One region of the Promicromonospora sp. NPDC057488 genome, then DNA from elsewhere that is predicted to be linked to it. Evidence: riboswitches for the same ligand, from Rfam matches in the RefSeq annotation. Region 1 holds a riboswitch; each other region holds the start of a gene.
The links. A riboswitch is a leader RNA that binds a small molecule or an ion and turns the genes downstream of it on or off. The one in region 1 is predicted to bind cyclic di-AMP.
Positions count from the first base shown of each region.

Region 2: another riboswitch for cyclic di-AMP. It lies ahead of ACFU5G_RS09895 (C40 family peptidase); the one in region 1 lies ahead of ACFU5G_RS24855 (C40 family peptidase).
Region 3: another riboswitch for cyclic di-AMP. It lies ahead of ACFU5G_RS09345 (M15 family metallopeptidase); the one in region 1 lies ahead of ACFU5G_RS24855 (C40 family peptidase).

Region 1 covers NZ_JBHVEG010000175.1:480-10,513, reverse strand. Annotated here, with positions in the region: gene ACFU5G_RS24890 (thymidylate synthase) at 1-258, opposite strand, end outside; gene ACFU5G_RS24885 (hypothetical protein) at 309-875, opposite strand; gene ACFU5G_RS24880 (OsmC family protein) at 1,024-1,503, shown strand; gene ACFU5G_RS24875 (hypothetical protein) at 1,506-2,285, shown strand; gene rocD (ornithine--oxo-acid transaminase) at 2,362-3,903, shown strand; gene ACFU5G_RS24865 (aminotransferase class I/II-fold pyridoxal phosphate-dependent enzyme) at 3,953-5,197, shown strand; gene ACFU5G_RS24860 (universal stress protein) at 5,278-6,267, opposite strand; gene ACFU5G_RS24855 (C40 family peptidase) at 6,430-7,176, opposite strand; cyclic di-AMP (ydaO/yuaA leader) riboswitch at 7,227-7,419, opposite strand; gene ACFU5G_RS24850 (metal-dependent transcriptional regulator) at 7,585-8,301, opposite strand; gene serC (phosphoserine transaminase) at 8,385-9,494, shown strand; gene ACFU5G_RS24840 (MHYT domain-containing protein) at 9,614-10,034, shown strand, end outside.
Region 2 covers NZ_JBHVEG010000035.1:12,064-22,097, reverse strand. Annotated here, with positions in the region: gene ACFU5G_RS09900 (NAD(P)-dependent oxidoreductase) at 1-894, opposite strand, end outside; gene ACFU5G_RS09895 (C40 family peptidase) at 1,035-1,910, opposite strand; cyclic di-AMP (ydaO/yuaA leader) riboswitch at 1,911-2,090, opposite strand; gene ACFU5G_RS09890 (phytoene desaturase family protein) at 2,219-3,952, shown strand; gene ACFU5G_RS09885 (FtsX-like permease family protein) at 4,170-6,614, opposite strand; gene ACFU5G_RS09880 (ABC transporter ATP-binding protein) at 6,614-7,414, opposite strand; gene ACFU5G_RS09875 (response regulator transcription factor) at 7,503-8,189, shown strand; gene ACFU5G_RS09870 (sensor histidine kinase) at 8,182-9,303, shown strand; gene cydC (thiol reductant ABC exporter subunit CydC) at 9,722-10,034, opposite strand, start outside.
Region 3 covers NZ_JBHVEG010000032.1:30,629-40,662, reverse strand. Annotated here, with positions in the region: gene ACFU5G_RS09385 (ArnT family glycosyltransferase) at 1-1,110, opposite strand, end outside; gene ACFU5G_RS09380 (glycosyltransferase) at 1,107-2,573, opposite strand; gene ACFU5G_RS09375 (GtrA family protein) at 2,570-3,046, opposite strand; gene ACFU5G_RS09370 (MarR family winged helix-turn-helix transcriptional regulator) at 3,136-3,558, opposite strand; gene eno (phosphopyruvate hydratase) at 3,709-5,016, shown strand; gene ACFU5G_RS09360 (DUF402 domain-containing protein) at 5,047-5,667, shown strand; gene ACFU5G_RS09355 (MarR family winged helix-turn-helix transcriptional regulator) at 5,664-6,176, opposite strand; gene ACFU5G_RS09350 (NADP-dependent oxidoreductase) at 6,301-7,239, shown strand; cyclic di-AMP (ydaO/yuaA leader) riboswitch at 7,359-7,512, shown strand; gene ACFU5G_RS09345 (M15 family metallopeptidase) at 7,593-8,462, shown strand; gene ACFU5G_RS09340 (NUDIX domain-containing protein) at 8,481-8,978, opposite strand; gene ACFU5G_RS09335 (HIT family protein) at 9,099-9,587, opposite strand; gene ACFU5G_RS09330 (cryptochrome/photolyase family protein) at 9,628-10,034, shown strand, end outside.

The DNA.
Region 1 (10,034 bases):
GTCGTCCCAGATCTTCACGCCACGCTCCTGCAGCCAGCGCACGTTGGAGTCGCCGCGCAGGAACCACAGCAGCTCGTACACGACCGACTTGAGGTGCACGCGCTTGGTGGTGATCAAGGGGAACCCCTTGGCGAGGTCGTACCGGATCTGCCGCCCGAACACGCTGCGCGTACCCGTACCGGTGCGGTCGCCCTTGCGGGTCCCGGTGGCGAGCACGTCGCGGAGCAGGTCCTCGTACGGGGTGTCGATCTCGGTCATGGGGGCAAGCCTACGTCCGCGGCTCCCGTGGATCCTGGCAGCGCCACGGGTCAGGACCGGTCGGCCCGGAGCTCCTTGAGCCGGGCCCCGCGACGGCGGTAGAGCACGCCCATCGTCACGATCACGAGCGCCACGACGCCGCCGACCCCCGCGCCCCACGCCGACCCGCCGCGGAACGCGGGGCCGTCGACGTCGAGGATCCGCTCGCCGGCGTGCGCCGCCGCCGAGGTGCCCAGCACGATCCCGAGCGTCAGCAGGTTGGGCACCGCGAACACCACCGCCGCCGCGAGGTATCCGCTGCGCACCTGCCAGGACCGCCCGGTCAGCACGGCCTGCGCCAGGAACAGCACCGGGACCAGCGTGAACACCGCGCCCACCATGAGCCCCCACCAGGCGCCCGCGGCGAACGAACCGTCCACCGCGTTCCCGATCACCTGGGCCCACCAGCGGGGCAGGAACGCGTCGAGGAACAGGTAGACCAGCCAGACGGCGAGGATCACGCCGGCCACGCCGAGCAGACGCAGGCCGATGTCCTTCCAGTCCGGCCGCCACGCGGCTCTCCCTCCGCCCGACGTCGCCCCGGTCGCCCCCTGCTCGCCGCTCACGTTCTGCGCCATGGGTGAGATCGTCGCAGCGTACGGGCCGCTCTGCGCGGCGAACGGGAACGTCGCGGAGGCAGTTCGCGTTGAGCACTAGGCCGACCGACCGGGACCCGAAGCGCCCAGCTACGTGACCGTGTCGGTGAGCAGTGGAAGGATCACCCTCATGACGGAGCAGACCACCACCCCGGGAGCCACGCCCACCGAGGACGCCGTGACCCCCTCGCCCACGGACCCGCTGTGGGTGGAGCGCAACGGCACGCGCACGTACACGGGCTTCTCGGCCCGCGGCGCGCGCGTCGAGATCGGGCCGGTCAGCGCCGGTGCGGTGTTCACGCCGGGCGAGCTGCTGAAGGTCGCGCTCGCCGCCTGCGCCGGGATGAGCAGCGACCGCGCCTTCGCGCGTCGCCTGGGTGACGACTACAAGACGACCATCCGTGTCGAGGACCCCAAGGACATGGCGGAGGACCGGTACCCGGTGCTCACCGAGAAGTTCGAGATCGACCTGTCCGCCCTCGACGACGAGGACCGGGCCAAGCTCCTGACGATCGCCCAGCGGTCGATCGACAAGGCCTGCACCGTCGGGCGCACGCTCGAGGCGGGCGCCCGGATCCCGGACGCGCAGTTCAACCAGCCGGAGGGCTGACCATGACCGACGACAAGAAGCTGACCGCAGCCGAGTCCAACGGCAAGGCCACCCCGGGCGACTCGCTCGTGAAGTCCGACGGGTCGCTGCACGTCACGCGAGCGGACTGGGTCAACTACAAGCCCGACGGCCCCCTCGACCACCTGGTCGACCGGGCCGTGACCATCCCCTCGGCCACCATCCACAAGCATGTGGACAAGGTGCGCGCGCGGAACCCCGACGCCTCGCCGGCGGAGATCATCCGGCTCCTGGAGAAGGAGTACCTGCGGGTCATCCAGACCACGGGCAGCGCGGTGGGCGCGGCCGCGGCGATCCCTGCGGTCGGCACCGCGGCGAGCGTCGCGCTGTCGACGAGCGACGTGGCGACGTTCTTCGCGTCGTCCGCGGCGTTCTCGCTCGCCATCGCGGACGTGCACGGGATCGACGTGCAGGACGTCCCGCGCCGGCGGGCGCTCCTGCTCGCCACCGTGCTCGGTGACAAGGGCGCGAAGGACGTCGAGGACGCCATCGGCGGGTCCGGTGTCGCGTGGGGCAAGGTGCTGCTCACGAGCATGCCGCGCGGCACGCTCCAGCGGGTCAACAAGGCGCTGACCCACCAGTTCATCAAGAAGCAGATCGCCAAGCAGGGCAGCCTGCTGCTCGGCCGCATCCTGCCGTTCGGCATCGGCGCCGTGGTCGGCCTCGTCGGCGCCCGCGCGCTCGGCCACACCGTGATCGCGCAGTCCCGCGCCGCGTTCGGCCCGCCGCCGGACCGGTTCCCGCGCGTCATCGAGCAGAAGTAGGTCGTTCCCGGCGCCGAGCCGCCGATATATGCGGGCGGCGAGGCAGGATTCCGGGACCCGACCTAGGCTGCGGGTCATGGCGGACACGACGCACGGCGCACTCGCCCCGACGTACCATCCCCTGCCGGTCACGATCGCGCGGGCGCACGGTACACACGTATGGGACACCGACGGCAACGAGTTCCTCGACTTCCTGTCGGGGTACTCGGCCCTGAACTTCGGGCACCTGCACCAAGGGCTGGTCGCGGCTGCGATGACGCAGCTGCGCCAGGTCACCCTCACGTCCCGTGCGTTCGACCACGACCGGCTCGAGGAGTTCGCCCAGCGGCTCGTCGAGGTCGTGGGCCCGCTGACGACCGGCGGCGAGGACAGCCTCGTGGTGCCGATGAACACCGGCGCCGAGGCCGTGGAGACCGCGATCAAGGCGGTCCGCAAGTGGGGCTACGACGTGCGCGGCGTGCCCGAGGACCAGGCGACGATCGTCATCGCCGGGGGCAACTTCCACGGCCGTACCACCACCCTCGTCGGGCTGTCGGACGACCCGGTCGCGCGCGACGGGTTCGGTCCGTTCGCCCCCGGCTTCGTGCGGGTGCCGTTCGGTGACCTGCAGGCGGTGGCCGACGCCGTCGACGACACCACCGTGGCCGTGCTCATGGAGCCCGTCCAGGGCGAGGCCGGCGTGGTGGTTCCGCCGGACGACTTCTGGCCCGGCCTGCGCGCCCTCACCACCGAGAAGAACATCGCCCTGGTCGCCGACGAGATCCAGTCGGGCCTCGGGCGCACCGGCACCACCCTGGCCTGCGAGCTCTGGGACGTGCAGCCGGACCTGGTCTGTCTGGGCAAGGCGCTCGGCGGCGGGATCGTGCCGGTCTCGGCCGTCGTCGGCAAGCCCGAGATCCTCGGCGTCCTGACGCCGGGCACCCACGGCTCCACGTTCGGCGGCAACCCGCTGGCGTGCGCGGTCGGCGTCGCCGCGCTCGACCTGCTCTCGACAGGGCAGTACCAGGCCCGCGCCGCGGCGTCGGGCAAGGTGCTCGAGGAGCGGCTCGGCGCGCTCGTGGACCAGGGCCTGCTGACCGGCGCCCGCTGCGTCGGGCTCTGGGCCGGCGTCGACGTGGACCCGAAGCTCGGCACCGGCCGCGACCTGTGCGAGGCCTTGCTGGAGCGGGGGGTGCTCGCCAAGGACACGCACGCCTCGACCATCCGCCTGTCGCCGCCGCTGTCGATCGTGCAGCCCGAGCTGGAGATGGCGCTCGACATCCTGGAGGAGTCCCTGGTGGCGCTGCGGGACGGCGGCCCGGGCGGCGGCGCCGGCGAGGACCCGGACGACGACGGGTCGGACGGCGCGGGGGTCGCCGAGGAAGCCGTCACCGAGGAAGCCGTCACCGAGGACCCCGTTGCTGAGGAAGCCGTCGCCGAGGAAGGTGCCGCCGAGGCGGCGCCTGGCGACGAGGCACCGGCGAGCGAGAAGCCCGCCGACGAGGCGCCGACCGAGAAGCACGCCGACGAGGCCGACAGCACAACTCCCTCATCCGCGGACACGTCAGACATCCCAGACGCGGAAGTCACCCCGCCGCGCAAGCGCCGCCGGTCCAGGCTGTCACCGGCCGCCGGCTGAGCGTATTCTCCCGGGGGTGACCACTACGACGTCGTCCCACACCACCGCCATGCTCCCGGACCTCGCACAGCTCCAGCAGGCCTACGCCGAGCTCCAGGCCAAGGGCCTGAAGCTGGATCTGACGCGCGGCAAGCCGTCCGCCGAGCAGCTCGATCTCGCCGAGCCGATGCTGGCCCTGCCCGGCGTGGGCGTGCACACCGACGAGACCGGCACGGACGCGCGCAACTACGGCGGGCTGGACGGCGGCATCACGATCCGCCGCATCTTCGCCGAGCTGCTCGACGTGCCCGTGGAGCAGCTCCTCGCGGGCGGCAACGCGTCGCTCACGACCATGCACGACGTCGTCGCGTTCGCCGAGCTGTTCGGCTTCCCCGACTCGCCCAAGCCGTGGGCGCGCGAGGAGAAGGTGCGCTGGATCTGCCCGGTGCCGGGCTACGACCGGCACTTCACGATCTGCGAGGCGTTCGGCATCGAGATGATCCCGGTGCCGATGACGGCGGACGGCCCGGACGCCGAGGCCGTCGCGGCGCTCGTCGCGGCCGACCCCACGATCAAGGGCATGTGGGTCGTACCCACGTACTCCAACCCGGACGGCGCGGTCATCAGCGCCGACGTCGCCCGCGCGCTGGTCTCCATGCCCGCCGCCGCGCCGGACTTCCGCATCCTGTGGGACAACGCGTACGCGGTGCACCACCTGACCGACGACGAGGTGACCAGCCCGAACGCGATCGCGCTGGCCGCGGAGGCCGGTCACCCGGACCGCGTGCTGCTGTTCGCCTCCACGTCCAAGATCACGTTCGCGGGCGCGGGCGTCTCGTTCCTGGGCAGCTCGGCGGCGAACATCGCCTGGTTCAAGAAGCACCTGTCGGTCGCCTCCATCGGCCCGGACAAGCTGAACCACCTGCGGCACGCGCTGTTCTTCGGCTCGGCCGACGGCGTGCGCGACCACATGCGCAAGCACCGCGCCATCCTGGCGCCGAAGTTCGAGGCCGTGGTCGAGATCCTGACCGAGCGCCTGGGCGGCTACGGCATCGCGTCGTGGACCGAGCCCAAGGGCGGCTACTTCGTGTCGCTCGACGTCGCGCCGGGCACGGCGGCCCGGGTGGTGCAGCTCGCGAAGGAGGCCGGCATCGCCCTGACGCCCGCCGGCGCCACCCACCCGTACGGCCGCGACCCGCAGGACCAGAACGTGCGCCTGGCGCCGTCGATGCCTCCGCTGGACGAGGTCCGCACGGCGATGGACGGCGTCGCGACCTGCGTGCTCCTCGCGGCCGCCGAGGCCGCGCAGGCCTGACCGGCCCGCACCACTCACGTACGTGTCAGACCCTCAGGTCACTCCGGTGACCTGAGGGTCTGACACGTTGGAGGTCCAGGTCAGTCCGGGCAGTGCTTGTTGACCACGAGCACCGGGCAGGCCGCGTGGTGCAGCACCGCCTGGCTCGTGGAGCCCAGCAGCAGCCCTCGGAACCCGCCGCGACCACGCGACCCGACGACGACGAGGTCCGACGCCGTGGAGAACTCGGTCAGCAGCTCCGCGCCCGTGCCGTCCAGCACGATGCGCCGGATGCGCAGTCCCGGGTTCTCGGCCTCGTACCGGTCGACGAGCACGTCCATGCCGGCCCCGATGTCGGCCAGCACCTGCTCCCGGTCGATCGACGACGGCAGCCACGCCAGCATCCCCGCGTTGCCCACGGGCACGCCCGTGACGGCGGTCAGCTCCGCGCCCCACGCGTTGGCCTGGACGATCGCGTGCTGCAGCGCCCGCTCGGCCTGCGGCGACCCGTCCACGCCGACGACGATGCGGCGCACCTCCCGGATCTCCGCGACCCCGGGGGCCACGCCGGTCTCGGCCTCCGCCGCTGGAGCGGTGGTCCCGGGCTCGTCGGAGCTGATGTCCGGCGGGGTCCAGGAGACGCCCCGGTTGGTCTCGGCCCGCAGCGGCACCACGACCACCGGGCACTTCGCGTGCGCCGGCAGCGCGGACGACACCGTGCCCAGCAGGCGCTCCGTGAAACCTCCCCGGCCTCGGGTCCCCACGACGGCGAGCCCGTAGTCGGCGGACAGCTCCACGAGCACACCCGCGGCGTCACCGGTGGCGACCTCCGTCGTGGCGCGTACCCCGGCGTCGGCCACGCGGTTCTCCGCCTCGACCAGGACCGCCTTGGCGCCCTCCTGGATGGTGGTGTCGTCGAGGGCGGCGTACCCGCCGTCGAGCGACGCGGCCGTGAACGACGGCAACGAGTAGCTGCACACGATGTGCAGCGCCCAGCCCACGCGGTGCGCGTAGGCGGTAGCCCAGTCCAGCGCGTGCAGACTCGCGGCCGATCCGTCCACCCCGACCAGTACGACCTCGGATCGTGTCATCGCCAGTCCTTTCTACTGCTGTGCACCTTTGCCCTCCAACGCTACCGGCGGCGTGGCCGTCTTGGGTAACCAGAGGCAAAAAGTCTGCAGAAAGATGGCAAAGCAGAGCGCCCGCCCGGTCGTGACCGGACAGGCGCTCCGCGAGGTACTACGTGGCTGTGATCAGCCCAGGCGGATGAACGTCGGGTTCGACTGCCAGATGGTGCGGAAGTCGACCACGGTGCCCGGCTTGGACGCGTCGATCATGGTGTTGCCACCGGCGTAGATCGAGACGTGCCCGGGGGTCCACATCAGGTCGCCCGCCTGGGCCTCCGACGCCGGCACCTGCGTGCCGTAGCCGGACTGCGCCGAGGACGAGTGCGGCAGCGAGATGCCGAGCTGGCCGTAGACGTAAGAAGTAAAGCCCGAGCAGTCGAAACCGCTCGGGCTGCCGCCACCGGAGACGTACGGGACGCCGATGTACCGGCTGGCGATGGAGATCACGGAGTTGCCGATCGCCGACGCCGGGATGTCGACGGACGACGAGGCGGTCGAGACGGCGGTGGCAGCGGCCTCGGCAGCCTCGGCGGCGGCGGCCTCAGCGGCCTCCTCCGCCTCCTTGGCGGCGAGCTCGGCCTGGTAGTCCTCGTTGTCGGCAGCGGAGACCACCGAGACGGCGGACTTCTCGACGCTGAGCTCGGCGTCGGGCGCGACGGTCACGACGGGAGCGTTGGACAGGGACTCACGGGCCTGGGACGTCAGCGCGTTGAGGTCCACGGAGTTCATCTTGGCGGGGCCGGTCTCCAGCGGAGCGGCCTGCGCTGCCATCGCGCCACCGAACGTCGAGACCAGAAGCGCGCCACCTGCGGCGGCGACCGCGGTACGGCGACCGACGGCGGCGTTCTGGGCGAGCTCGGTGAGCGGAGTCACAGGGCGACGCGCAGCACGATGGCGTGCGCGGGTGGTACGTGCGGTCACGTAGAACCTCTCCTTGTACGCCTTCGAGGTCAGCTGTCGGGTTCGGGTGGGAGAAATCACCCGGCCGTGCGCTCCCGAAGGATTACCCGGCTTCACCCCTAGGACGCACCCTGGCGCCCGATGGTGGGTCCCCCGCCTCTGTCATGCGGTCGTCTTGGGGCCCCGGCCGGTGACAGAGTTCGGCGTCCGTCCGGAGACTCCCTCGGAATAAACTCCGCGGGAGCGGTCCGAACGTACCCGACGTCACCCCCGATGTCACGTTCCGGCAACGAATGTCATGGCGTGTCCGACACAGGGTGACACCTTTCCGACAAAAGCGACCATTTCGCACCCCTGTCGCCCCGAACCGGGGCGGCCGGATCAGGCCGTCGCGACGAAGAGGTGCCGGGCCAGGTCCTCGCCCAGCTCGAGCGCCGTACCGGCGCCGTCGACCGTCACCGTGTACGTACCGTCGCTGAGCTCCGCCGTGATCCGCGACCCGGGCACGAGGCCGGCGTCGGACAGGCGGGCCAGCAGCTCCACGTCCGTCTGCAAGGGCTCCGCGATGCGGGTCAGCGACGCCGCGAGCGGCTCGCCCTTCACGCCCTTCTTCGCCGCGGCCTCGAACGCCGAGGGCAGCGAGATCACGCCGGCCAGGAACGGCACGTCCGTGTAGGCCTCGCCCAGTTCCGACAGGCCGGGGATCGGGTTGCCGTACGGGTCGTGGTGCGGGTGGTCGAGCAGGCCCACGAGCCGCTTCTCCACCAGGTCGCTCATCACGTGCTCCCAGCGGCAGGCCTCGACGTGCACGTGCTCCCAGTCGAGCTTGATCACGTCGGTCAGCAGACGCTCCGCCAGGCGGTGCTTGCGCATCACGCGCATCGCCTTGTCGTGCCCGAGCTCCGTGAGCTCCAGGTGGCGGTCACCGGTCACGATCACGAGCCCGTCGCGCTCCATGCGCGCGACCGTCTGCGACACCGTCGGTCCGGAATGCCCCAGACGCTCCGCGATGCGCGCGCGCAGGGGGGTGATGCCCTCCTCGTCGAGCTCGTAGATCGTCTTCAGGTACATCTCGGTGGTGTCGATCAGATCCGTCACGTCAGCTCCCGTCATGCGCGCAGCCGTCCAGTCGCCCCTGGGCTCGGCGCCCCGGGCGTCGGCCCAGGTTCTAGTCTAGTTCTGTGCCACTGACAATCCCGACACACCTGCTGCCCACCGACGGCCGTTTCGGCTCAGGCCCTTCCAAGGTGCGCCCGGGACAGGTAGATCATCTCGTGGCGAACGCCCACGTGCTCGGTACATCGCACCGGAAGGCACCGGTGAAGGACCTGGTTCGCCGCATCCGTGAGGGTGTCACGGAGCTGCTCGGCGCGCCCGACGGCTACGAGGTGGCGCTCGGCAACGGCGGCGCCACCGCCTTCTGGGACGTGGCCACCCTCTGCCTCGTGGAGCGCAAGGCGCAGCACGCGTCCTTCGGCGAGTTCGGCGGCAAGTTCGCCACGGCCACGTCGCGCGCCCCGTTCCTCGAGCCCTCCCAGGTGATCACCGCGGAGCCGGGCGCAGTGGCCTACCTCGAACCGGCCGACGACGTCGACACCTACGCCACGCCGCACAACGAGACCTCGACGGGCGCGATGGCCCCGGTGCTGCGCCCGTCCGGGCCGGACGGCGCGATCGTGCTCACGGACGCGACGTCCGGGGCCGGGGCGCTGCCGGTCGACCTGCGCCAGACCGACGCCTACTACTTCTCCCCGCAGAAGGCGTTCGCGGCCGACGGCGGCCTGTGGCTCGCCGTACTGTCCCCCGCCGCCGTCGAGCGGGCGGCCCGGATCGAGGCCTCGGGCCGCTGGGTGCCGGAGTTCCTGTCGCTGACGACGGCGATCTCCAACTCGCGCCTGGACCAGACGCTGAACACGCCCGCCGTGGCGACGCTCCTGCTCCTGGCCGACCAGGTGGAGTGGCTCCTCGCGCAGGGCGGCCTCAAGTGGTCGACGGAGCGGTGCGCGACGTCGGCCGAGATCCTCTACGGCTGGGCAGAGAAGCGCTCGTGGGCGACGCCGTTCGTGGCACGCCCCGAGGAGCGGTCCACGGTGGTCGGCACCATAGACCTGGCCGACGAGATCGACGCCGGACGGGTACTCTCCGAGCTACGCGCCAACGGCGTCCAGGACGTGTTCGCCTATCGCAAGCTCGGGCGGAACCAGCTCCGCGTCGGCATGTTTCCTGCCGTCGAGCCCGACGATGTAGCCGCGCTCACCGAGTGCGTGGACTACCTCGTCGAGCGCATCTGACCAGGTTGATCACGTCCGCAATACCCCTTGGACGGGGAGTTCTGCCTATTGTCCGGTGCACGGGGGCTCTGTAACGTTTCCGCAACAGAGGGAACCATTTTGAGGGGCTGTTCAACAAGATGCCATTGATCGACCACTTCACCTTCGGGATCGTGACGCCCATCCTGGCGTTCGCGATCTCGTGCACCGGCGCAGCGACTGGCCTCGCCTGCACGTCCCGAGCCCGAGCGGCTGCGGGCGGCGCCCGCGCGGCGTGGCTCATCTTCGGTGCCATCGCGCTGGGCGGTACCGGGATCTGGGTGATGCACTTCGTCGCCATGCTCGGCTTCTCCGCCTCGGGCGTGACAATCCGCTACAACATCCCTGAGACCCTCCTCAGTGCCGCCATCGCGATCGTCGTCGTCGGGGCGGGCCTGTTCATCACGGAGCTCGGCAAGCGCAAGCTGCCCGCCATGCTGGTCGGCGGGGCGCTGGCCGGTGCGGGCGTCGCCGCCATGCACTACATGGGCATGGAGGCGATGGAGATGTCCGCCCAGATCG
Region 2 (10,034 bases), on a different contig from region 1:
CCGCCCGCCCGCGACGTGCGGCGTCAGGATCAGGTTCGGCACGTCCCAGAGCGGCGAGTCCGCGGGCAGCGGCTCGGTCTCCATGACGTCCAGCGCCGCACCCGCGAGCCGGCCGGAGCGCAGCGCGTCCTCCAGGGCGGCCTCGTCCACGGTCGCCCCGCGGCCCACGTTCACGAACCGCGCCGACGACGGCAGCAGGCCGAGCAGCCGCGCGTCGAGGATGTGCCGCGTGGCGGGCACGGCCGGCAGCAGCGAGATCAGCAGGTCGGTCTCGGCCAGCAGCGCGTCGAGGCCGCCGGCGTCGACCACCGGGTAGCCGGAGCGCTCGCCCGCGCGCGAGGCGACACCCCTTACCTGCGCGCCCAGCGCGGTCAGCAGCGGTGCCAGGCGCAGGGCGATGGAGCCGAAGCCCCAGATGGTCACGCGCGCGCCGTCGAGCGTGTACTCGCGGCCGGTCACGCCGTCGGCCTGGGCGAACGCGATCTCCTTGGCCCAGCGGTGCTCCCGCTGCGCCTCCAGCGACTGGTCGATGCGGCGCACCGACGCCAGGATCAGCGCCAGGGCGTGCTCGGTCACGGTGTCGTCGTGCAGGGACTGGCCGGAGGAGATCACGACGTCGGGCGCGAACCCGGAGCGCAGCGCGACGTCGGGACCCGCCGACAGGGTCTGCACCCAGCGCAGCCTGGTGAGCCGCTCCGCGGCGTCGGCCACGATCTTGGGCGGGCTGGACCACGTGACGAGCAGCTCCGCGTCGGTGTGCTCGGCGGGGATCGGCTCGGTCATCGCGTAGGTGGCGACGGTGTCGGTGCCGCCGGGTGCGAAGGAGGCTCCGCCGTCGGGCAGCAGGGACGGGAAGTCGAGGTCGAAGGGCACGTCCGGTACGAGGATCTTCACGCCGGGGACGTTACCCGACGGGGCGACGAAGCAGAGCGCCCGTCCGGCCGGTCCGAGGAGGTCCTCGGGACGGCCGGGCGGGCGCCCTGTGCTGGGGGTCTTGCGAGTCGTGCGGGTACTGCGTGATGTGCCGGAAGGCGTCAGCCCGTCACCCGGATGAACACCGGGTTGTTCTGCCACATCTCCGTGTAGTGCACGGGGACGCCCGCCTGCTGGGCCTCCACGACCATGCCGTTGCCCGCGTACAGCGAGACGTGGCCGGACGTCCAGACGATGTCGCCCGGCTGGGCCTCCGCGGCGGAGACCTGGTAGCCGACGGTCGACATCGAGGCCGAGCTGTGGGGGAGGCTGACGCCGAGCTTGCCGTAGACGTACTGGATGAGCCCGGAGCAGTCGAAGCCGCTGGGGGAGGCTCCGCCCCACACGTAGGGCACGCCCACGTACTCGAGGGCGAGGTTGACGGCCTGCTGGCCCAGGCCCGCGGAGGACGCGGCGGCCTTGGCCGCGACGGCCTCTGCCTCGGCCGCTGCGGCCTCGGCGGCTGCCTTCGCCTCCGCCTCGGCCTTCGCCTTGGCTTCCGCCTCGGCCTTGGCGCGTGCCTCGGCCTCCGCCTTCGCCTTGGCCTCGGCGATGCCGGCCTTGGTCTCGGCGTACGGGGTCACGCTGACGCGGCCCTGCTCGGCCCAGAAGTCGGCGTCCTGCGCGACCTCGACCTTGGTCACGAGGTTCTCGGCGAGACCCGCGCGGGCTGTGCTGTCGAACGTCTTGTTGGCGAGGGTGGTCTGGGTGTGGCCCTCGGCGGGCGCGGTGTGGGCGGTCTGGGTGAAGACCGACGCGAGCATGCCGGAGGTGACTACCGCGATCGCGCCGGTCCGGGCGGCGTTCTCGGCTGCTGTCTGGGTCAGAGCGGTGAAGGGGGTGAGAGCGGGGCCCTCGGCGCGATGCCGCGCCCGGTTGCTGGGTCGGTTTACCTGGTCGTCCGCCCAGTCCTGGGTGCGGTCGGTGAGTACGGTCACCAGTGATCTCCTCGGACGCCTACGAAGTGAGCTGTCGGGTTCGGATGGGGAGAGCAATCACCCGGCCTCACGAGGAGGCTTCACCCCGAGGACACTCGCGTGCCCGGCTTACTTGGTTCCCCCGCCCCTGTCACGTTCTGGCTGCTCAGGACCGGTGACAGGGTTCGGCGTCCGGACCTGGACCTACCCGTTGCTGGGGAGGCGAGATCGACCGTACTCGCCCGCCGCGCAATTGTCACGATTAGGTCACATACCGTCTTGTGATGGAACGTTCCTGGCAATGAGTGCCCCGTGCCACCATGGCGTGCATGTCCGATTCCACGCTTGACCCCCTGGGCGCCCGGTACGACGTCGTGGTCGTGGGCGCCGGTCACAACGGCCTCACCGCGGCGGCCTACGCGGCCCGCGGCGGGCGCTCGGTCCTCGTCCTGGAGCGCGCGGACCACGTCGGGGGCGCCGCCGTCTCGGCCCGCCCCTTCGCGGGCGTCGACGCCCGCCTGTCCCGCTACTCCTACCTCGTCTCGCTCCTGCCGCGCCGCGTGGTCGACGAGCTCGGCCTGCCGATCCGCCTCGTGCGCCGACGGTGGTCGTCCTACACCCCGGTGGCCGACGGTGGCCTGCTCGTCGACACCCAGGACGACGCCGCCACGCGCGCCTCGTTCCGCCGGCTCACCGGGTCCGACGCCGACTTCGAGGCCTGGGGCCGGTTCTACGCGATGACCGCCGAGGTGGCCCGCCGCCTCGCGCCCACGCTCACCGAACCCCTGCTCCCGCGCTCCGCCGTCCGCGAACTCGTGACCGACGGCGTGGGCGAGGAGGCGTGGCGCGCCCTGTTCGAGGAGCCCCTCGGTGAGGTGCTGCGCCGCACCTTCACCGACGACGTCGTCCGCGGCGTCGCCGCCACCGACGGGCTGATCGGCACGTTCGCCGACGTCGACGAGCCGTCCCTGCGGCAGAACCGCTGCTTCCTCTACCACGTGATCGGCAACGGGACCGGCGACTGGGACGTCCCCGTGGGCGGCATGGGCGCCGTCTCGGGCGCCCTGCGCGACGCTGCCCTGGCCGCCGGCGCGACGATCGTCACCTCGGCCACGGTGACCGCGGTGGACCCGGGGGCCGTGGGCGCCGAGGTGGCCTGGACCGACGCCGGCGGGCGCACGCGCGGCGTGACGGCCGGGCACGTGCTCGCGGGGTGTGCGCCGGCCGAGCTGGACCGGCTGCTGGCCGGGGCCGGGCGGGGCGCCGCGTCGGGGGAGGTGCGCGGGGGTGTGGACGCAGGTGTGGCCGGGGGTGTGGCCGGTGGTGTGGCCGGGCCCGAGGGGGCGCAGCTCAAGGTGAACATGCTGCTCGACCGGCTGCCGAGGCTGCGGGACGACGTCGACCCCGTCGCGGCGTTCAGCGGGACGCTGCACGTCAACGAGTCGCTGACGCAGCTCCAGGACGCCTACACGCAGGCCGCCGCCGGGCGCATCCCCGACCTGCCGCCCAGCGAGATCTACTGCCACACGCTGTCGGACCGCAGCATCCTCGGCCCGTCGCTGGCCGGGACCGAGGCGCAGACCATCACGCTGTTCGGGCTGCACATGCCGGCCCGGCTCTTCCGCGCGGACCCCGACGGGGCCCGCGAGCGGGCGCTCGCGGCGACGCTCGCCTCGCTGAACTCGGTGCTGGCCGACCCGATCGAGGACGTGCTCGCGGTCGACGCCGACGGCGCGCCCTGCCTGGAGGTCCGCACGCCGGTGGACCTGGAGGGCGACGTCGGGCTGCCGGGCGGGCACATCTTCCACCGCGACCTGAGCTGGCCGTTCGCGGAGGACTTCGCGGAGGACAGGGCCGGGGCTGGGGCTGGCACCGGAGCCGTCAGCGGGACCGCGACCTGGGTCGACCCGGGGTCGGCGTCGGGTGCGGCCGAACGTTGGGGCGTCGCGACGGCGCACCCGCGGGTGCTGCTGGCCGGCGCCGGCGCCCGCCGCGGCGGGGGAGTGAGCGGCATCCCGGGCCGGGCCGCCGCGATGGCGGTCCTGGAGACCCCGGCGACCTGACGCCGTCCGACAAGGCCGTCGACCACAGCAGCTGCTGCCACTACGGCCCCAGCCTGGCAGCAACCGCTGTGCTCGACGCCCCGGTCGTACGACGCCGTGGCTCGGCCCGGCTGACTTCGGTTCAGCAGGCTGCAGGCGACCGTAACGTGGCGGTTGACGGTCGTCCTGAGCCTGCTGAATCTGAGTCAGCCGGGTGGTGCCTCAGCCGGGCAGCTGGTCAGTCGAGGGTCAGGGCCGTTGCCGGGGTGACTCCTGCGGCGCGGCGCGCCGGGAGCACCGCGGCCAGCAGCCCCGCGAGGGCGCCCACCGGGAGGACGGCGGCCAGCTCGAGCCACGGGATCCGCCAGGTCGCGGCGTCGAGGGCCGCCCTCACGAAGGTCTCGTAGCCCACCCAGGCGAACCCGACGCCGAGCACCGTGCCGAGCAGGGCGGCCGTCACGGACAGCAGCACCGCCTCGGTCGCGAGCATCCGCCGCAGCTGCCTGCGGGTGAGCCCGAGCGCCCGCAGCACGGCGTGCTCCCGGGCCCGCTCCAGCACGGAGAGCCCCAGCGTGTTCGCGATCCCGACCAGGGCGATCACCACCGAGATGCCGAGCAGCCCGAGGGTCGCGCCGGTGATGATCCCCAGCATCTGGTCGTCGGCGACCTCGGCCCGTAGCCCGTTGTCGACGTCGGCGCCGACCGTGCCCGCCAGCGTCTCCAGGGCGCCGATCAGGGCGACCGGGTCGGCGTCGGCCGCAGCGCGCACCCAGACTGCGTGCGGCCGGGGCGTGCCCAGGGTCGCCAGCGTGTCGGACGCGACCAGACCGGCGCCGCCCCAGCCGCTACCCGTGGTGACCTGCAGCTCCACCTCGGGGTCTGCGCCGTCGCTCGCTCCGCCGTCGGCCACGGCCAGCACCTTGACCGGGTCGCCGAGCGTGTCCGCGGGGTCGTCGCCGTACACGTCCGTGTCCAGCGCGACCGCGCCGGCCTCCACAGCTGCGAAGGTCCCGCCGTCGCGGGCGACCAGGCCGGCGTCCGGCGCGCTGAGCAGCAGCAGCGGCCGGTCGGCGCCGACGTCGCCGCCAGAATCTCGACCGACGTCGACCAGCACCCCCTCCACCGCGATCGCCTGACCCACCCCGGGCGTCGCGCGGACCTGCTCCAGCACATCGGCGGCGAGCGGCCCGTCCCACGACGTGAGCGCCACGTCGAGCGGGTGTGCGCTGCCGTGGTTCGCGTCCACGGACGCGCGCGTCGTAGCCAGCCCGGTGAGCACCGCCGTCGTCAGGGTCACGCCCACCAGCAGGGACGCCGTCGTGGTGGCGGTGCGGCGCGGGTTGCGCACGGCGTTCTCGGTCGCGAGCCGGCCGCCGGGCCCGAGCAGCGCCCCGATCCCGCGCACCACCCTCGGCACGAGCAGCGGCCCGAACAGGAGCACGCCCGCGAACAGGGCGGCGCCCCCGGCCACCATGCTCACCGCGCTGTCCTGGACCGCCGCCACGGCCAGCAACGCCGCCCCGCCGGCGACGAGCACCGCCCCGAGGACCACGCGGACCCGGCCGGCGCCAGTCCGCGCGTCCACGACGCCGTCGGGCCGCAGCGCCGCCAGCGGGCTCACCCGGACCACGCGCCGGGTCGGCAGCCAGGACGCGAGCATCGTCACCACCAGGCCCACGGCGAACCCGCCCAGCAGCCACCAGACCGGCAGCCGGTCGGGAACGCCCAGCGGGCTGTTCCGGGTGAGCGCCCCGGCCAGCGCGATCAGGCCGTAGCCGAGCCCGATCCCGGCGCCGACCCCGCCCAGCGAGGCGAGCACGCCGACGACGACGGCCTCCCGGCGCACCGACCCCACGACCTGCCGCCGGGTGGCGCCGACGCAGCGCAGGAGCGCGAAGTCGCGCACGCGCTGGGCGAACAGGATCGCGAACGTGTTGGTGATGACCAGGACCGAGACGAGCACGGCGACCCCGGCGAACACCAGCAGGAGCAGTCCCATGGTGTTCACGTTGTTGGTGTGCTGGGCCATGCTCGCGGCAACGTGCTCCTGCGGTGTGACCGCCACCGCGCCGTCGGGCAGCCGGCCGGGGTCGCCCACGACCACCGCCCGGTCCAGCAGCAGGGTGTCGTCGTCGCGCCAGTGCAGCAGCTGGTCGAACGTGATGTACACCGAGGCCTGGCCCAGGTTGGCCGACGCCGCGCCGATCCCGACCACCCGCAGGTCGACCGCGTCGCCGCCCGCGCCGAGCGTGACCGTGTCACCCACAGCGACCGTCATCTCCTGCGCGGTCCAGGCGTCCACCACGGCCTCGCCCTCCCGCTCGGGAAAGCGGCCCGAGTCGAGGGTCTGCCAGCGCAGCCGCGGCAGGTCGGCGATCGACCCGACGAACTTGCCGGCGGCCTGCTCCTCGCCCGCCCGCAGCGGCAGGGTCGCGCTGCCGAGCACCGCCACCTCGTCCCCGTGCTGGGCGGCGTAGGTGATGGCGTTCTGCGTGCCGAGGTTCGTGACGACGTAGTCGGCGCCGGCGAACGGGGCGCCCATGCCCGCCATGATCCGGTTCTGGGTCCCCGTCGTGAGCACGCCCACGGCCACCACGAACGCGACCGCGACGACGACGGCGGTCCCCGCCGCGACGTACCGCCGCAGGTGCCGGCGCAACGAGGCGAGAAGAACGGTACGCATCAGGCGATCAGCCCGTCCTGCACGGTGACGACGTCGTCGGCGTACGCCGCGGCGTCCGGCTCGTGGGTGACCATGACGACCGTCTGACCGAGCTCGCGCGCCGACCGCCGCAGGTGGTCCAGCACCTCCGCCGACGTCGTGCTGTCCAGGTTGCCCGTGGGCTCGTCGGCGAACAGCAGGCTCGGGGAGGTGATCAGGGCGCGCGCGATCGCGACCCGCTGCTGCTGCCCGCCGGACAGCTCCGCCGGCAGGTGCTCCAGCCGGTCCGCGACGCCCAGGCTCTCGGCGAGCTCGTGCGCGCGCTCGCGGGCGGCGTCGTCGAGCCGGGGGCCGCCCAGCTCCAGCGGGAGGAGGATGTTCTGCCGCGCCGTCAGCATCGGCAACAGGTTGAACGCCTGGAACACGAAGCCGATGCGCTCCCGGCGGAAGACCGTCAGGGCGTCGTCGCCGAGGGAACCGAGGTCCGTGCCGTCGACGACGACGGTCCCGCCGCTCGGCTGGTCGAGCCCCGCCAGGCAGTGCATCAGCGTGGACTTGCCCGACCCGCTCGGCCCCATGATCGCTGTGAACCGGCCGCTCGGGACGTCGAGGTCGACGCCGCGCAGGGCGTGCACCTGGGCCGCGCCGCGGCCGTACGTCTTGGTCAGGCCCCGGGCGCTCGCGGCCGGGGGCCGGCTGCCGGGCTCGCTGCCGGGCTTGCTGCCGGGCTCGCCTGCGGGCCGGGGCGTGGGCCGGCCGGGGCCGGTCTGGGCGGTGTCCCGCCGGGTGGCGGTCGCGGGTGCGCGTCTGCTGGTGGACATGTGCCCAGCCAAGGCAGCGGGCGGTTGCCGGGGTGTATGCGGATTTTGATACGCCCGCGATATACCCCGCCTCCGTAGCATCGAGGGTATGCGCGTGCTGATCGTCGAGGACGAACCAGAGCTGGCGGACGGCATCCGCGCGGGCCTGCGCCTGGAGGCGATCGCCGCCGACGTCGCGGGCGACGGCCACACGGCCCTGGAGCTGCTGAGCGTCAACGCGTACGACATCGCCGTCCTCGACCGGGACATCCCCGGACCGTCGGGCGACGAGATCGCCCGGAGCGTGGTCGCGTCCGGCAGCGGCATGCCGATCCTCATGCTGACGGCCGCCGACCGGCTCGACGACAAGGCGTCGGGGTTCGAGCTGGGCGCCGACGACTACCTCACCAAGCCCTTCGAGCTGCGCGAGCTCGTGCTGCGGCTCCGGGCGCTCGACCGCCGCCGGGCCCACCACCGTCCGCCGGTGCGGGAGATCGCGGGCCTGCGCGTGGACCCCTTCCGGCGCGAGGTCTACCGCGACGGCCGGTACGTGCCGGTGACCCGCAAGCAGTTCGCCGTCCTGGAGGTGCTCGTGGCGGCCGACGGCGGCGTCGTCAGCGCCGAGGACCTGCTGGAGCGGGCCTGGGACGAGAACGCCGACCCCTTCACCAACGCGGTGCGGATCACGGTCTCGGCGCTGCGCAAGCGGCTCGGCGAGCCCTGGGTGATCGCCACCGTGCCGGGCGTCGGCTACCGGATCGACGTGCCGGCGCCCGCGGAAGCCGGCCGTGGATAGGGCGCCCGGCCTGAGCGTCCGCCTCAAGCTCACGCTGAGCTACACGGGGTTCCTCATGCTGGCGGGCACGCTCGTGCTCGGCGTCGTGTGGGTGTTCCTGCTGCGGTACTCGCCCCGGGACGGGATCGACTCCCTGCGCGAGCTCCTCAACCCCGGGGTGTTCATCGGCGGGTGGGGCCCGCGGGTCTTCCTGCCGGCGGCCATGCTGGTGATGGCGTTCCTGCTGGTGTTCGGCCTGGTGGGCGGCTGGTTCCTCGCGGGCCGGATGCTCGCCCCGCTGGCGCAGATCACCGACGCCACCCGCCGGGCCTCGGGCGGGTCGCTCGCGCACCGGATCCGCTTGCCCGGCCGCCGCGACGAGTTCCGCGAGCTCGCCGACTCCTTCGACGCCATGCTCGCGCGGCTCGAGGCGCACGTCGCCGAGCAGCGCCGGTTCGCCGCCAACGCCTCCCACGAGCTGCGTACCCCCCTCGCGATCGCCCAGACCTTCCTCGAGGTAGCCCGCAAGGACCCGGACGGCGACACCGGCGAGCTCGTCGAGCGGCTGCACGCCGTCAACTCCCGGGCGATCGACCTCACCGAGGCGCTGCTCGTGCTCAGCCGCGCCGACCAGCGCTCCTTCACGCCGGAGCACGTCGACCTCTCCCTCCTGGCGGAGGAGGCTACCGAGACGCTCCTGCCGCTCGCGGGACGACGCGGCGTCACGATCGAGACCTCGGGCGACGTCACCCCGACCACCGGTTCGCCGGCGCTCCTGCTGCAGCTGACGACGAACCTCGTGCACAACGCGATCGTCCACAACCTGCCGGACGACGCCGCCGAGCCCGGCACCGTGCACGTCCACACCGACACCCGGCCCGGCGGCGCGACCCTCGTCGTGGAGAACACCGGGGAGCGGCTCACCGAGGGGCTGGTCTCGACGCTCGCCGAGCCGTTCCAGCGCGGCACCGAACGCGCCCGCGCCGCCCGGACGGGCGCCGACCACGTGGGGGTCGGCCTGGGCCTGGCGATCGTCCGGAGCATCGCCGAGGCCCACGACGGGACCCTGTCGCTCGCGCCCCGGCCCGGCGGGGGCCTGCGCGCCACGGTCCGGCTGCCGCCGGGGCCCGTCTGACGGCGGGCCGAGTCTGACGGCGGGGCGGGTCTGACGACGTGGCGCACCTGACGGCAGGGCCCGGCCGACCGCGGGCGCACCCGACGGTCGGGCACATCCGACGGCGGGACGGGTCTGACCGTGGGGCCCGTCTGACGGCGGGGCGCGCGCCGTCCGCGGGACGCCGGCGGTGCCGTGCGCCGGCTGCGGTGTGTGGGGCGACGGACCAACCATGCAGTTGCTGCCAGGTGGAACTCTCGCCTGGCAGCAGGTGCATGGTCGACGACCAGTCGGACGCACGGGCCGGCTAACTGGTCAGGGAGCGGCTCGATGGGCTTGGCCGGTCGTGCGCCTGGCCATGGCGCACCATGCAGTTACTGCCAGACGGAACTCTCGCCTGGCAGTAGCTGCATGGTCGATCGTCGACGCCTTCGGGCCGTCAGCCTTCCTGCGCCGCTGCCCAGGCGTATGCCGGGTCCGTGGCGAGCAGGTCCTCGTGCCGGCCGCGGGCCACGACCGTCGCGGGGGCGCCGGACGCCCCCGGGGCGCCGTCGGCCAGGAGCAGCACCTCGTCCGCGACGGCCAGCGGTGTCAGCCGGTGCGTCGCGACGAGCACCGCGCGCCCCGTCGCGCGGGCGTGGGCGGCGACGGCGTGCACCAGCGCGTCGGCGGTCCGCCCGTCGAGGTGCTCGGCGGGCTCGTCGACGAGCAGCACCCGCGCGGGCGCCAGCAGCGCGCGCGCCACCAGCAGC
Region 3 (10,034 bases), on a different contig from region 1:
ACGCCGGCGGACCGCGGCGTCCACGACCCCGGCGATCAGCAGCGCCGCGAAGGGGAGCAGCGCGATCACGTACGGCACGGGCAGGTAGCCGCCGGGCCGGAGCATGAAGAGCACCAGGCCCAGCACGAGCACGCCGTAGGGCCGCAGGCGCGGCAGGGCGAGCCCGGCGACGGCGGCGAGCAGCCCGAGCACGACGATCACCTGGTCGAGCTGCCACCACAGGCCGAGCGTGCGGTTCAGGAGCGAGTCGGGGTCGGTCAGGGAGCCGCTGCCCTCGCGGGACCCGAGCTGGAACGTGATCCCGTCCATCAGGCTCACGCGGCCCGCCCCGCTGAACAGCTCGCCCTTGACCGCGGCGAGCAGCAGGTAGCTGCCGCCGATGAGGACCAGGACGGTGGTGGCCACCGACAGCGTGTACCGGCGGGTCTCCCGGTGCGCCGAGCGCACCATCACCCAGACCAGCACGGGCAGGGCCAGCAGGAACGTCTCCTTGGTCAGGACGGCGACGCCGAACGCGACCGCGGACCCCGTGAACGCGGCGAGCTGCCCCTTCCGGTTGGTCGCGAGCAGGAAGGCCGCGAGCAGCCACGGCACGGCGATGTTGTCGAGGTAGACCGTGCGGTGGAACTGCACCGCCAGCGGGGACAGGACGAAGATCAGCCCGGCGGCAGACGCCGCGGCGCGGGAGAGGCCCACGCGGCGGGCGAGCACCCACAGCAGCACCGTGGCGATCAGGGTCGCGACGACCACCGCCTCGCGCGCGGCCAGCACCGCGACGTCCCAGCGCGCGAAGGCGCCGGTGAGCTGGGTGTACCCGGCGATCTGCAGCCAGCCGAGGGGCGGGTGGTCGTACCAGTAGGTGTAGTGCGCGAGCTCGCCGAGGTGCGCCACCGCCCACGCCTGCGCGGTGTAGGTGCCCTCGTCGTCGATCCGCTGCGGGGAGCCGCCGATGTTGACGAGGTTCACGACGGCGCCCACGACCAGCACCGGCGCGAGCCAGAGCAGCGAGCGGGCGTGCCGGCGGGCCCACGCGGTCAGGCGCCGCGCGGGGCGGTGCGCCGTCGTCGGGCCGGAGGTGGGGGAGGGCCTGGTGATCGCCGGTGCGCTCATGCCGCCACCTTCCGGACCACGGCGGTCTCGGCCGCCTGGTCGGGTACCGGCACGGATTCGTCGGTGCGGTGTGCCCCGGTGTGCTCGGTCTTCTCCCAGCCGCGCTCGCCGCGGGTCTCGCGGACCACGGCCCGGATGGCGGCGAGCGCCAGGAACACCTGGAAGGGGATGGTCCCGAGGATCAGCCGGGCGTAGTCCCGGGCCTGGACCTTCGCGCCGTACAGGCGCCCGAACTCGTCGAGCCCCGCCACCTCGACCGCGACGGTGACCAGGGTGGGCGCGAGCGGCACGAACGTCAGCAGCGCCACGGCGGTGGGCACCTTCGCGAACAGGATCAGGCACACCGAGAGCGGGATCAGCAGCCCCGTGGCGGCCTGCAGGAACGGCATGGCGAGCAGGTACCGGGCGAAGGCGCGCTGCGACCGCGTGGGCAGCGCGCGCCACTCGCCCTTGCGCAGCACCTGGAGGAACCCCTGGTTCCAGCGGGTGCGCTGCTTGTACAGGGAGGCGAGCGACCCCGGGGTCTCCTCGCGGGTCACGTACTGCGGGCTGTAGGCGACGGCGACCTCCGCGCCCTGGCTGGAGAGCCGCACGCCGAGCTCGCAGTCCTCCGCGAGGCAGTCGGCGTCCCAGCCGTCGTTACGTATCAGGGCCTCGCGGCGGACGAACACGGTATTGCCGCCCAGGGGGATGAACCTTGCCCCGGCGTGGAAGTGCAGCCGCGAGCGGAACCAGAAGTAGTACTCCAGCACGTTCCGCAGCGCCCACCAGCTCGTGTGGAAGTTCATCAGCTGCACGCCGCCCTGGACCACGAGCGCGCCGGTCTCGGTGAACCGGGAGTCGATGTGCCGCAGCAGGTCGGGGTGCACCTCGTCCTCGGCGTCGAACACGCCCACGACGTCGCCCGTCGCGAACGGGAGCGCCCGGTTGAGGGCCTTGGGCTTGTTCTTCGGGACGCTGTCGTCGACGACGACCTCGATGCGGTCGGGGTGCCGCTCCGCGGCCGCGCGGGCGACGGCCTCGGTCCCCGGGTCGTCGTGCCCGACGATCGCGATGATCTGCACGTGCGGGTGGGTCTGGGTCGCGAGGGTGTCGAGCGTGCGGCCCATCACCTCCTCCTCGTGCCGCCCGGGGACCAGCAGGGTGAAGGTGTTCCGTGGCGGGTGCGGGTCCCGCGAGAACCCGGTGCTCTCCAGGGTCCCCTTTGACCGCCAGGCGTAGAGCATCCACCACAGGGTGGTCACCGCGACCGCCGTGAGGGCCAGGGCGAGCAGCACCAGCGCGGTGTACCCGGCCAGGACAGCCCAGTCCAGGTCGCCGGCCCCGCGGGCGACGTCGGCCAGGTTCGGGTCGACGACACCTCGGTTGGGCAGGTCGGCGGGTGCGGGTGCCCGCTCGGGCTCGGGGGTCAGGAGTGGGCCGGGGACGACGTCGGCCGCCAGGGCGAGGAGCGGCGTCGTCATGCGGTGCCTCCGTTCGCCGGGGAGAAGACCAGGAACCGGTAGGCCAGGTACCGGAAGGCGGTGCCGAGCACGAAGCCGACGCCGTTGCCCGCGATGTTGTCGGCCAGGGTGGACCGGAAGCCGAGCACGTAGTGCGAGACGAAGAGGCAGCCCGCGGCGATCAGCAGCCCGCCGGCGTTCGCCAGGACGAAGAGGACCAGCTCGGTGGCCACCGTGGGACGGCGGGTGCTGCGGAAGGTGAGGTAGCGGTGCCCCAGCCAGGCCACGGCCGTCGCGACCGTGACCGAGACGACCTTGGCCCAGATGACCTGGTCGGTCATCACGGTGGCACGCAGCGCGTTGTAGGTACCCACGTCGACGACGAATGCCACGAGGCCCACGCCGCCGAAGGCGATGAGCTGTGGGACGGCCGAGCGCACCGCCGACAGGAGATGTGCGAGGTGACCACGAGGTGCCGTGGCGGAAAGGGTCATGGTGGGCGTTCGGAGGCATCCGCTGTTCGGATGGCATTCCGAACCGCCCGGATTCATACCTTCACATGACGTTCATCCGGGCCGGCCGCCTAGTGGGAAGCGAGCCGTTCCAGCAGAGCCGCGCTCCGCGCCAGCACCGCCTGCTCCTCGTCCGTGAGCTCGGCCTCGATGGCCTGCGCGAGCCAGCCCGCCCTGCGGCCCCGTTCTGCCTCGAGCGCGGCGCGGCCGGCGTCCGTCAGCTCGGCCAGCGACTTGCGGCCGTCCGTCGGGTGCGCCCGGCGGGTGATCAGGTCCTGCTCCATCAGCAGGCCCACGACCCGGGCCATCGACTGCGGGCGCACGCGCTGGTCGGCGGCGAGGTCGCTGGTGGTCATGGCGCCGTCGCGGTCGAGGGCGCCGAGCACCGCGATCTGGCCGAGCGGGATGCGGTCCTCGTGCTTGACGCGCCGGGTGAGCTTGCCCATCGCGGTACGCAGCTCGGCGGCGGTGGCGGCTGACTCCGGGGTGGGCACAGGTCAGTTTACCTTTCCGGTCCCCAGGAGAACTGTGCACCTAACCTGCACACCTAAACTGCACAGTCTTGCTGTATGGTTTGGCGCTGTCGGGCTCAGCGCCAGCGTCGTCGCAGCCGTGCCCGGCACACGACAACGGGAAGGACTCCCATGTCCGCAACAGCAGCCGGAACCGTCAGCGCCGCGATCGAGACGGTGCGAGCCCGTCGGGTCCTCGACAGCCGGGGCAACCCGACGGTCGAGGTCGACGTCGTGCTGACGGATGGATCCCTGGGGCGCGCGATGGTCCCCTCGGGCGCCTCGACCGGCGCCCGGGAAGCCCTGGAGCTGCGCGACGGCGACCCCGCGCGCTGGCACGGGAAGGGCGTGGACCGCGCCGTCGGCCACGTCAACGGCGAGATCGCCGCGGCGGTACGGGGCCGGGACGCGGCCGACCAGGCCGGCCTCGACGCCGCCCTGATCGAGCTCGACGGCACGGCCACGAAGTCCCGGCTCGGCGCCAATGCGATCCTCGGTGTCTCGCTGGCCACCGCCAAGGCCGCCGCGGCGGCCCACGGCCAGCCCCTCTACCGCTACCTCGGCGGGGACGCCGCACACCTGCTCCCGCTGCCGATGATGAACATCGTCAACGGCGGCGCCCACGCCGACAACCCGCTGGACTTCCAGGAGTTCATGATCGCGCCCCTCGGCGCGGACACCTTCGCCGAGGCGGTCCGCATGGGCAGCGAGGTCTTCCACACCCTGCGCCGCGACCTGCTGGCGGCCGGCCACTCCACGGGCGTCGGCGACGAGGGCGGGTTCGCGCCCGCGCTGCGGACCGCCGAGGAGGCGCTCGACTTCGTGGTGGCCGCGATCGAGCGCACCGGCTACCGGCCCGGCGTCGACGTCGGACTGGTCATGGACCCGGCGTCGTCGGAGTTCTTCCGCGACGGGGTGTACGACTACGCGGGCGAGGGTGTGCGCCGCACGCCCGCCGAGCACGCCGACTACCTGGCCGGGCTCATCGACGCCTACCCGGTGGTCTCGATCGAGGACCCCATGGCCGAGGACGACCTGGACGGCTGGCGCGCGCTCACGGCCCGTGTCGGGGACCGCTGCCAGCTCACCGGCGACGACGTCTTCTGCACGAACGAGACGCTCGTGCGCGAGGGCATCCGGACCGACGTCGCCAACTCGGTGCTGGTCAAGGTGAACCAGATCGGCACGCTGACCGAGGCGCTGGCGACGGTGACCACGGCGCACGAGGCCGGCTGGACTGTCGTCATGTCGCACCGGTCGGGCGAGACCGAGGACACGACCATCGCCGACCTGGCGGTGGCGACCGGCTGCGGCCAGATCAAGACCGGCTCGCTGTCGCGGTCGGACCGCACGGCGAAGTACAACCAGCTCATCCGGATCGAGGAGGAGCTGGGGGAGTCGGCGCGATTCGCCGGGCGTTCGGCGCTCGCGCGAGCCTGACCACGCACCAGGGCGGTACAACTAGCGGTCATGCGCCGAGCACCGACCATCCGAGATCTCGACTTCCATCCCGACGAGGACCACGTCCGGTGCTATCGCGTGCCCGACCCCGGCGTCCTCGTGAACGACGCGGACATGTACGTGCGCCAGAGCAGGGAACCCGCGTGGGGCGAGGGTGCCGGCGAACAGCTCGTTCTTCGGCACCTCGCCTTCTCGGTCGAGTGGTTCAAGATCAACGCGACGTATGACCTGTCGGGCAACCTGATCGAGACGCGACCGCCGGACGGGGCGCCGTTCGCGCTCAACTGCGACATCTCGACCCCGATGGTCCGGGTCGGCGGGGACGTCTCGGCGGTGGATCTCTTCCTCGACGTGCTCGTCTCCCTGGACGGCGACCACCGGGTCGTCGACGAGGACGAGTTCGCGCAGGCGGCGTCCGCGGGCCTGATCTCGGCGGCAGAGGTGCGGGCTGCGGAGAGCGGCCTCGCCCGGCTCCTGAGCTGGATCCGGACGGGGCGTCTGCACGACCTCCTCGACGGCATCCCGTCCGCGCCGGTGGCGACGGCGCCCGAGCCGCTACCGGTCGAGCGGACGCCGTTGAGCGAGGTGCCGTCGGTCGCTCCCGGGACTCGCCGGAGCTGGTCGGGCTAGCTTCCCGTGTCGGCCTTCTTGCGCCGTCGCGCCCCCGCCGACCGCGGCGGCGTCTGTCGCATGTGGTCCCGCGCGCGGCCGAGGATGTCGGCGAGCGTCTCGACGTCGACGCGGGACAGCGGGGCGAACAGCAGGTCGTCGAGCAGGCCGACGTGGCCCGGGAAGACCTCCGCGAGCACGGTGCGCCCCTCGTCGGTGATGGTGACGGTGACGCCGCGCTCGTCGTCCGAGGACTGCGAGCGGGTCACGAGGCCCCGCTTCTCCAGCGTCTGCGCCTGGTAGGTCAGCCCGCTACGGCTGTAGACGACGCCGTCGGCCAGGTCGGTCATCCGCCGGCTGCCCGTCGGGGCGTCCCCGAGGGTCGCCAGGAGCTGGAACTGCACGTAGCTGAGGTCCCCGGCGTCCCGTAGCTGCTGCTCGACGGAGTGCTTCAGCAGGCTGCTCGCCTCGATCAGTGCGAAGTACGCGCCCAGCTGCGTCGCGTCCAGGGGCGGTGGTGTCGAGGTCACGCCTCCAGCCTAGCCAGCGTGTCGGATGCTTCCAACTCGAAGTACTTGCTTCCAATTTGAAGCAGTGCTAGCGTGCTCAGCAGTTGCTTCGAATCCGAAGTACATGACCGAAGGGAACGGCATCATGAAGGCAGTTCGGTTCCACGAGACGGGCGACGCCAAGGTTCTGCGCTACGAGGACGCCGACCAGCCGGTTCCCGGCGCCGGCGAGGTACTCGTCCGGGTCGCCGGTTCGGCGTTCAGCCCGGCCGACGGCGGCATGCGCGGCGGCTTCCTGCCGATCCCGATCACGCTGCCGCACGTCCCGGGCTACGACGTCTCCGGCACGGTCGACGCGCTCGGCGACGGAGTGGACGGCCTCGCCGTGGGGCAGGACGTCGTCGGGTTCCTCCCGATGGCGGCCGACGGTTCGGCGGCCCAGTACGTCGTCGCGCCGGCGGAAGCCCTGGTCGCGGCCCCGACGCGCATCCCGCTGGCCGACGCCGCCGGGCTGCCGTCGGTGGGGCTCACCGCCTCGCAGGCGCTGTTCGAGGCCGGCGAGCTCCAGGCCGGTCAGCGCGTGCTGATCAACGGCGCCGGCGGTCCGGTGGGTGGCTACGCCGTGCAGCTGGCCAGGCGCGCCGGCGCGTACGTCATCGCGACGGCGAGCCCGCGCAGCGCGGAGATCGTCAGGGCGGCCGGTGCGGACGAGATCATCGACCACACGGCCGGCCCGGTGCTCGACGCGGTGACCGAGCCCGTCGACGTGCTGCTCAACCTGGCCCCGATCACCCCTGACGGGTTCACCGCCCTGGCGGCCCGGGTCCGCGACGGCGGCGTCGTCGTCTCCACGACGCCGACCGTGCCGACGCCCGGCGACGAGAAGCGGGGCGTGCGCGCGGCGACGATCTTCGTCCACCCCGACGCCGACGTGCTCTCGGGTCTGGTCGCCCTGGTCGACAGCGGCGAGCTGCACGTCGAGATCGCCCGGCGCGTGCCGCTGAGCGAGCTGCCCGCGATCCACGAGCAGGCCGACGCGGGGCGGGTCCACGGCAAGGTCGTGGTCGTCCCGCCCGCCGTCTGACCGGTCCGCCCACGTCCGGCCTTCGTTACTATTTCGTGACATCTTTGCCAGGGCGGGGTACATTCATTGCGGCCCGCAGCACCGCGGGACGTCCTGGCGGGCGCCGAGCCCTGTCACCGCCGGGGGTACCGACGAACCACATGACAGGGACGGGGGACCCACTTTTGGACACCTAGGTGTCCTCGGGGTGGAGCCGTGCGGTTTCGGCCGCCGGCCGGGTCAGTCTCCGACCCGAACCCGACAGCTAACCTCGCAGGCGCCGGGAGATGCTCCATGCCATCGACGTTCCCCGGGCGCGCACGCGTCCCCGGTCAGCCAGTCCTGTCGTACCGCACCCGGTCTCGGGGAACGCGATGAGGCACGGGCGCGAGCGGTCCCTGCCGGAGCCCACGGGGCGGTCGGCACGACGGGCCGGCGGGCGCCACAGCAAGGGCCGGCACGCCGCCGCTCCGGTGCGGCACCCGCGCCCCTCGGTCCTGGGCCGGCTGCCCCTGAAGATCGGTGTCGGCCTCGCGCTGGCCTCGACGACGTCGTTCACCGCCGTCTCCTTCGGGGCGCCGACCACGGGCGAGATCGCTCTCGGGGGCGACGCCGCCGCGGCGGCCGACGGGCAGGCCGGGCAGGGCGCGGCAGCGGCCGCGCTGGCCGACCGGCAGAGCGGCGCGTCGCGCAGCCAGGAGCGCTCGGCGCTCGGGTCGTCCGCCGGCGTGACCGTTCCCCGGGACGCGGTGCTCCCGGCCGAGGAGGCTTCCGCGGTGGAGGTCGACGCCCCGCCGGTGCTGCCCGGCTGCGACGGCGTGGCCACGGGCGCGGGCACGAACGGCCAGGTGCCGGCCGGCGAGCTGTGCGACCTGTGGGACGGGTACCCCGCCATCCGCGCGGACGCGGCCGTGGCCCTGGCGCGCCTGAACCAGGCGTACACCGAGCGGTTCGGCGAGGCGATCTGCATCACCGACGGCTACCGCAGCTACGCGCAGCAGGTGACCGCCAAGGCCAACAAGCCCACGCTGACGGCGACCCCGGGCACCTCCAACCACGGCTGGGGCCTCGCGATCGACATCTGCGCCGACGGCTACGCCGGCGACCGCTGGGACTGGCTCAAGGCCAACGCCCCGGAGTTCGGCTGGGACAACCCGGGCTGGGCGCAGTCGGGCGGCGTCGGCCCGTACGAGCCGTGGCACTGGGAGTTCACCGCCGCCGTGGCGCAGAAGGGGCAGGGCTGACGCGCGGCGCCACGCCGCTCATCGCGCGAAGTGCGGCCCCGTGCTCGGGTCGGCCAGGTACGCGAGCGTGAGCTCCAGCCGCCGCACCGTGTCGCGATGCAGCCCCTCGGGCAGCTCGTCGGGTGCGAACCAGCCGACGGCGAGCGACTCGTCGTCGTTCACCCGTGCCCCGGCCGCGGCCTCGGCCGAGACCGGGCGGCAGGCGAAGCACAGGTCCAGGTACTGGGCCTCGTCGCCGTTCGGGTAGGCGGCGCGCTCGGTGACGGTGATCGCCGCCAGGGCCTCGACCTGGATCTCCACCCCGGTCTCCTCCAGCACCTCGCGGGCGATCCCCGGGCCGGGCTCCTCGCCGGGTTCGAGGATGCCGCTCACCAGCGCCCAGCGGCCGTTGTCGGAACGCTGGCCGAGCAGCACACGGCCGTCGTCGTCCCGCACCACGGCGGTCACGCCGGGGAGCCACAGGAGGTCGGTGCCGATGTGCCGGCGGAGGCCGAGGATGTAGGGCGAGACGGGCATCGGCCCAGCCTACGGACCACACTCCTCACAGGTGATCGGTAGGACGTCAGGTGGTCGGCAGTCCGGGCTGCCGACCACCTGACATTCTGCCGATCACCCGGCGGCCCAAGACATCCCGCCTCAGCCGAGCGCGTCCCGCAGCCGCTCGGCGTAGGCCCGGCGCCGCTCGACCGGGAGCCAGTCCGGTTCCGGGAGGGTGCCGTAGAGGTCGTCGCCGGGGTAGCGCGGGAAGAGGTGCTGGTGGAAGTGCCAGACGTCCTGGTTGCCGGCGGGCTCGTTGTGCTGCCGGGTCGATACGCCCGCGCAGTCGTAGGCGGTGCGCATCGCCCGGGCGAGCAGCCGGGTCGCGTCGAAGACCGCGTGACCGTCCGCTGCGGGCAGGTCGTAGAGGTTCTCGTGGTGGGCCACCGGGACGATCAGCACGTGGCCGGGGTTCCGCGGCCACCAGCGGGGCGCGATCGTCGCGAAGACCCGGTCGTCGCGGTAGACCACCTCGGCCTCGCGCTCGGCGGTGAAGTCGCAGAACGGGCAGTCGTAGCCGGCGGGTTCGTGGTTGTGCAGGGGGTGCCTCCCGGGCCGTCGCAGGGATCGAGACGTGGATGATCTCACCCGGGCGCGAGCCCGGCCGCACCCCCGTACGGTGGGCGGCATGACCACAGCCCCGTCGCTGATCTGGTTCCGGCGCGACCTGCGCGTCGCCGACCAGCCGACCTTCCTCGCCGCAGGCCGGGGCACCCCCGCGCTCGCCCTGTTCGTGCTCGACCCGCGCCTGCTCGGGCCGGCCGGGGACGCGCGCCTGTGGTTCCTGTACGGATGCCTGCGCGACCTGGACGAGAGCCTGGGCGGCCGGCTCCTGGTCGTCAAGGGCGACCCGGTCGAGGTCGTGCCCCGGGTCGCCGAGCAGATCGGGGCGGGGACCGTGCACGTCGCCGCCGACTTCGGGCCCTACGGCCAGGCCCGGGACAACGACGTCGAGCAGGCGCTCGCGGAGGCGGACCGCGAGCTGGTGCGCACCGGCTCGCCCTACGCCGTCGCGCCCGGGCGGGTGCTGTCCGG